3 regions of the Rhodococcus sp. Z13_19A genome follow, and region 1 is predicted to be linked to each of the others. Evidence: riboswitches for the same ligand, from Rfam matches in the RefSeq annotation. Region 1 holds a riboswitch; each other region holds the start of a gene.
The links. Region 1 has a riboswitch for S-adenosylmethionine ahead of AC3YNX_RS15690 (hypothetical protein). Riboswitches for the same ligand answer to the same signal wherever they lie in the genome.
Positions count from the first base shown of each region.

Region 2: another riboswitch for S-adenosylmethionine. It lies ahead of AC3YNX_RS00840 (bifunctional o-acetylhomoserine/o-acetylserine sulfhydrylase); the one in region 1 lies ahead of AC3YNX_RS15690 (hypothetical protein).
Region 3: another riboswitch for S-adenosylmethionine. It lies ahead of AC3YNX_RS00490 (ABC transporter substrate-binding protein); the one in region 1 lies ahead of AC3YNX_RS15690 (hypothetical protein).

Region 1 is NZ_JBYUNN010000004.1:154,734-156,922, reverse strand. It holds gene AC3YNX_RS15695 (acyltransferase family protein) at 1-1,061, opposite strand, end outside; SAM riboswitch class IV at 1,230-1,341, shown strand; gene AC3YNX_RS15690 (hypothetical protein) at 1,346-1,777, shown strand; gene AC3YNX_RS15685 (Na+/H+ antiporter) at 1,786-2,189, opposite strand, start outside.
Region 2 is NZ_JBYUNN010000001.1:168,511-170,699, reverse strand. It holds gene AC3YNX_RS00840 (bifunctional o-acetylhomoserine/o-acetylserine sulfhydrylase) at 1-763, opposite strand, end outside; SAM riboswitch class IV at 915-1,032, opposite strand; gene AC3YNX_RS00835 (malate dehydrogenase) at 1,092-2,084, opposite strand.
Region 3 is NZ_JBYUNN010000001.1:100,317-102,505, reverse strand. It holds gene AC3YNX_RS00495 (ABC transporter permease subunit) at 1-321, opposite strand, end outside; gene AC3YNX_RS00490 (ABC transporter substrate-binding protein) at 318-1,301, opposite strand; SAM riboswitch class I at 1,556-1,651, opposite strand; gene AC3YNX_RS00485 (SRPBCC family protein) at 1,733-2,189, opposite strand, start outside.

The DNA.
Region 1 (2,189 bases):
AGCAGCGAGAAGGGCAGGTAGCCCCACCGGTGCACGCCGAGGTAGGCCAACACCTGCGCGACGACGAACCCGTAGAGATAGATGCCGTAGGAGTAGTCGTTCGTTGCACCCACCTTGCGGAGCGCAGCGGGAAGGCGTGCCGCGAGCCACATCAGGAAGTAGGCCAGGGCGGGGTAGCCGAGCAGACCGAACCAGCCCAGAAGCACGGTGAGCACCACCGTCGCTCCACAGACCGCGGCCAGACGGTCGTCGAGCGGGATGCGCTTGGAGTACAGCGCGAGACAGGCGCCGTACAAGAAGATCAGCGGCAGCGTGACGTGGTAGCGGTCGCCGAAGTACGAGCCGAGCACGTGCGCGTGGGCGGGAAGCTCCGTGCGGATCACCTGCATGGCGAGGAAGACCGCGGTGAGCAGCGGCACCAGGAACTTCGCCCGGCCCAGGGCCCCGAACAGCACGAACACGCCAATGATGAGGTAACACGTCCACTCGTAGGTCAGCGTCCACACCGACCCGTTGAAGACCGACATGTGCACCGTGTCCCCGTAGGGCGTCGTCCCCGCAAAGATGTCGTAGATGCCCCACGTGTTGATGGTGAGGTCCCAGTTCGCCTTCAGGTAGGTGGCAGGGCCACCGTCAGCTCTCTGGAAGTAGCTGGCCAGGTCGTGGCCATCTCGAATCCAGATCAGCGGGCCCACGACCAGTGCGCTGACCAGCAGCACACCCCAGAAGGCCGGCAAGATGCGCAGCGCCCGGTGCCAGAGGTACCGCACGATGTCGCTTCCGGCACCGCTCTTGGTGATCAGGTAGCCACTGATGGCGAAGAACCCGAGCACGGCCATGGCGCCGAGGTTGTCCTGACCGCGGCTCCACCGCAGCATCGGGTCCTCCCCCCCGCCGAGGGGGAAGGCGTGGGAGAAGATGACCAACGAGGCGAGAACCAGCCGGATGATGCCGAGCGAGTTGTCGTGTCCGCCCAAGCCCTCGCTGAGCGATGTCCGTCGTTTGCCGGACGCCAGCTCCAGCGCATCGGTCTTGACGGGACTCATCTCGGAGACTGGCACCCGGGCAGCGTAGTGCCCAGACCGTGGCGCCCGAATGACCAGTTGGGCACCGCCACTCGTGTCGCCGACAGCGACCTCTCCAGCCTGGCGTGCATCGTCACGAGTCGCCACTGCGGCGAGCGTCGAGGGCGACCCGTTGTGTCGGCGATCGGCAGTACAGTCCAGCCCGTTCCCGAGTGACAGCGTCAAGCCCTGCGGCTGGCTGTCCAGCAACCCTCTCCCCCGGGGTGCTTCCGCAGGAAGAACAGGGCCGCGCACCCGGCGCGGCCAAGGATGGATCGGAGATGACGGCGATGCGCAACGTCGAGCTGCCAGGCGTGGGACCGTGCCGGACGTACCGCAGCGGACACCAGCCACACTGGATCATGGCGCGGCAGTACCGCTCGCGTGGCCGCTGGGCGACGGTGGTGGGCTTCGACGGCGACCACGTGCTCATCGAGTGCCGCGACGGCTCGCTGCTGCGGTGGTGGCACCACCACCCCTGGCGGCTGCGCGCCGCCGTGGGGACGCACGGGCCGGCCGTGAAGATCGTGCGCGCAGGCACGGTGCTGCAGTGTGCGGGGCTGTGGTTCCCCTGCAGCAGCGACGGCCCCACGCCGTGCCTGCTGGAGCCACCCGGCGCCACCGAGCCGGTGTCGGCGCTGGTTGATCCCGGCGCGACCGAGCTGCAGCTCGTCACCCTCGACGGCGTCGCGGTCACACGCTGGTGGGCCTGAGCCAACCGCTAGTCGGGAGGGTCGACACCGGCCAGGCGCAGCTCCTCGATGTCGAGCCGCGCCTGCACCCGGCGCGCCACGGTGTCGTCGATGACGCCGTCGCGGCGCAGCTGGTTCAGCACCTCCCGCTTGCGCTCCATCAGCGCGAGCCGCAGCCGCGTGTACTCCTCGTTGTGGGTGCGTGGCGCGTCGCGGGCGACGGCGAGCGCGGCCACGGCGTCGGCACTGTTGGGCGACTCCTGGGCGGACGCCTCGAACACCTCGCTGTCGCGGTCCGCCTGCTCCGCGGGCACCGGAGTCGTGGCGTCGACCAGGCGCAGGTGCTCCTCGTAGTCGCGGATCAGTCGCACCCGCACCTCCTCGCTGGTGCCGTGCTCGTCGGCCAGGGCGGGCAGGGCGGCCACGGCGGTGG
Region 2 (2,189 bases), on a different contig from region 1:
CGTTGTAGCTGGGGTCGGGGGTGGTGAAGCCGGGGAAGCGGCCGCTGGTCCAGTCGAACGTGCCGCCGTCCACGACCGCGCCGGCGATGGTGGTGCCGGTGCCGCCCAGGTACTTGGTGGCCGAGTGCACCACCACGTCGGCGCCCAGGGCCAGCGGCTGGATCAGGAACGGGGTGGCGACGGTGTTGTCCACGATCAGCGGGATGCCCGCGGCGTGGGCGACCTCGGCCACGCCGGGGACGTCGAGGACGTCGTTGCGCGGGTTGGCGATGGTCTCGCCGAAGAGCGCCTTGGTGTTGGGCTGGATGGCGGCCCGCCACTCCTCGAGGTCGTCCGGGTCGCTGACGAAGGACACCTGCACGCCGAGCTTGGGCAGCGTCTGGGTGAACAGGTTGTAGGTGCCGCCGTAGAGGCTCGGGCTGGCCACCACGTGGTCACCGGACTCGGCGACGTTGAGCAGCGCGTAGGTGGTGGCGGCCTGGCCGGAGGCCACCAGCAGCGCGGCCACACCGCCCTCGAGGGCGGCCAGCCGCTGCTCCACCACGTCGTTGGTGGGGTTCATGATGCGGCTGTAGATGTTGCCCGGCTCGGCCAGGGCGAACAGCGCCGCCGCGTGGTCGGTGTCGCGGAAGGCGTAGGCGGTGGTCTGGTAGATCGGCAGCGCGACGGCTCCGGTGGTGGGGTCGGGGGCCTGGCCCGCGTGGATCTGCTTGGTCTCGAAGCTCCAGGAAGCAGCGGGATCGGAAGTCGTGGGGTCGCTCATCGGGTCAGTCAGCTCCAAGAAGGTGCGGGCGTCGTCCACGCCCGGTGGGGGAAGGGAAGCGCGGCCAGCGGGCCGCGGGCGATCTCCTGGGTGGTCAACAGTCGCTACACATGGCGAGACCTCCGACAGACGGGGGGCCAGTCGTGCGACGGGCCCGCGCTTGACGACCGGACGTTGCTCCGATCGACCCGGTCATCACCCGGGGCACCCCACCGCGGATGGAGGGTTGCCGTCCAGCAAGCCGGGGCTACGCGCTGGCACTCATGACCTGGCAGAGATGTTAGCGGAGCCGTCGTCTCGCGCGTAACAGGTGTGGGGTGGGCGGGGCTCAGCCCAGCAGGCCCTGCTCGCGGACGGTGTCGCGCTCCTCGGTGAGCTCGGCGACGGAGGCGTCGATCTTGCCGCGGGAGAAGTTGTCGATCTCCAGGCCCTGGACGATCTCGTAGCGCCCGCCCGAGCAGGTCACCGGGAAGGACGAGATGAGCCCCTCCGGGACGCCGTAGGAGCCGTCGGAGGGCACCGCCATGGACACCCAGTCGCCGGCCTGGGTGCCGTGCACCCAGTCGTGCACGTGGTCGATGCCGGCCGAGGCGGCCGAGGCGGCCGAGGACGACCCGCGGGCCTCGATGATGGCCGCGCCGCGCTTCTGCACGGTGGGCAGGAAGTCGCTCTCCAGCCACTGCTGGTCGTTGACCACATCGGCGGCGATCTTGCCGTCCACCTCGGCGTGGAACAGGTCGGGGTACTGGGTGGCGGAGTGGTTGCCCCAGATGGACATCTTGGCGATGTCCAGCACCGGGACGCCGGTCTTCTTGGCCAGCTGGGCGATGGCCCGGTTGTGGTCCAGCCGGGTCATCGCGGTGAACCGCTCGTCCGGCACGTCCGGGGCGTTGCTCATCGCGATGAGGGCGTTGGTGTTGGCGGGGTTGCCGATCACCAGCACCCGCAGGTCGTCGGCGGCGTTGTCGTTGAGCGCGCGGCCCTGCTTGGTGAAGATGGCGCCGTTGGCGGAGAGCAGGTCGCCGCGCTCCATGCCCTTGGTGCGCGGGCGCGAGCCCACCAGCATGGCCACGTTGACCCCGGCGAAGGACTCGTTGGCGTCGTCGGAGATGTCCACGCCGCGCAGCAGCGGGAAGGCGCAGTCCTCCAGCTCCATGGCCACGCCCTCGGCGGCGCCCACGGCGTCGGGGATCTCCAGCAGGCGCAGTGCCACAGGGGTGTCCGGGCCGAGCATGGCCCCGCTGGCGATGCGGAAGAGCAGCTGGTAGCCGATCTGGCCGGCGGCACCGGTGACGGCCACCTTCACGGGGGTGTTGCTCACGACTGGCTCCTCACGAGTTCAGCGCCGAGGGCGAGGAACGCTCTGGCACACCGATGGCGGGCAGGGCTCGACGCTAGCAACTGCGGAGGACCAACGGTGATCGTG
Region 3 (2,189 bases), on a different contig from region 1:
CAGCACCACCCCGGTCAGCAGGCCCAGGCCGACCCCGACCAGCACCCGCTGCAGGGAGATGCCCACCGCGTCGGAGAGCTGCCCGTTGCGCCACAGCTCCACCGCGGCGTCCACCACCGACAGCGGGGAGGACAGCTTGCGCTCGGAGATCGCGCCGGCGCTGCTGAGGCCCTGCCAGAGCGCGAGCAGCAGCAGCGGGCTGACCAGGCGCAACAACCAGCCGGCGCGCAGCCGTCGCCGCGGGTGGGCGGATCCCGCCGCCGCGGGGGCCTCGGAGGTCACCGCGGGAGCCGCCGGCGGGCGCACGGTCGTGGCGGTCACGGCTGGGCCGCCGTGACGTCGGCGTTGAATCGGTCGTCGAAGAAGTCGCGGACCTTCGGTGCGGAGGGGATGAGCTTGACGGCGGCGAAGCGGTCGGCCAGCTCCTGCTGGCGGGCGATCACCCGGTCGTCGATGGGGATCGCCCGGCCCCGGGAGGTGTCGAAGGTGGCGGTGGCCACCGCCGCCGGGAGGTTGGTCAGCTGGGAGTAGACCGGCACCCACTGGTCGGGGTGCGCCGCGGCCCAGGCACGCGCCTTGACCAGCCGCACCAGGAAGTCCTTGATGGCCGCCTCCGTGGTGGGGTCGGCCAGCGCCGCGGTGGAGGCGACGGTGTAGGTGTAGCCGGTGGACAGCGTGGTGCCGTCGGCCACCACCTTCGCCCCGGCGCTGGCGATCGCCACCGCGTAGTAGGGGTTCCACACCGCCCAGGCGTCCACCTGCCCGGCCGCGAACGCGCTCTGGGCGTCCGGCGGGGCGAGGTAGCGCACGGTGACGTCGTCCTGGGACAGCCCCGCCTGCTGCAGCAGCCCGATGAGCAGGCCGTGCGAGCTGGAACCCTTGGCCACCGCCACGCTCTTGCCCTTGAGGTCGGCGGCCGTGCGGATGCCGGTGCCGTCCCGGGTGAGCAGGAAGTCGTTGGCCTTGTCGCGCTCCTCCACCGAGACGATCCGTGCCTCGATGCCGGCCGCCTGCGCCAGCACCGGCGGGCTGTCGCCCACGCTGCCGAGGTCGATCGCCTTGGCGTTGAGTGCCTCCAGCAGCGGCGGTCCGGCGGTGAAGCTGGCCCACTCCACCTTGTACGGCAGCTCGTCGAGCTGGCCGGAGACCTTGAGCACCGACTGCACCGACTGCACCTGGTCGCCCACGTGCAGGGTCACCCCGGACAGGTCGATCGAGCCGTCGGCGGCGAGCACCGGGGCGGGTGGCTCGTCGGCGCTGCAGCCGACGAGGACGACGGACAGGACGGTGGTGGCCAGCACGGAGAGTGCTCGTCTTCGGGACAGGGGGAACGACATCGGAGGCCTTTCGGGCGCAAGAGGGCAGCGCCGGCCGCCACGGGGCGGGGCGCAGGAAGGGGTGCGAGCAGGGGCGCGCTCAGCGGCGCAGGGCGATCAGCCGGGTCAGGCGGTGCCGGGCCGACAGCTGGCGCCGGCGGTGCGGCACAGGTCGACGTGCCGCCGGCACGAGAAGGCGGGTCGGATCATGCTCGGGGTGGGCAGGGCCTGCACAGTTGCCTCCATCGGTCCTGGCATTAGCACCCACTCCCGCGTGCTGCGGGGGGTTGCTGCGACGTCGACGAGCCAGGTCTCTCGGTCGCTCTGGATGGTGTGGCGCAAGGCTAGCGAGGCTGGGTGGCGGCAGACAACGAATCGGCTCAGCGTGAGCCGAACCCCAGGGTGGCGCAGCGCGCCTAGCCGGCAGCGACGGCGGGCTGCTCCACGGTGCGGGCCAGGATGCCCAGCGTCGCGCGCAGCCCGGCCTCCGGGATCACCGGGAAGACGCCCTTGTCGCGGAAGCGGTCGTCGATCTCGCTCCAGTCGTAGTACGAGGTGACCAGGGTGCCGCCCTCGCGGGCCTGGAGCCGGTAGCCGTAGAGGTGCCGGATGGGCGGCTGGATGGTGCCGGAGATCGTCCACTCGATCAGCTCGTCGGGCACCAGGGCGGTGATGATCACCGTGACGTCGTACTTGCCCATGGGGAAGTCGTTGAGCGACTCCCGGTCCATGTGCACCCGGAACTCGTCGCCCACCGCACGCACCGCGTCGCCCTCGGCGGACTGCAGCATCCCGGAGCTGTCGATGCGCACGTGTCCCTGTGGGTCGCACAGCAGCGCAAACACGTCCGCGGCGGACGCGGCCACCTGCCGC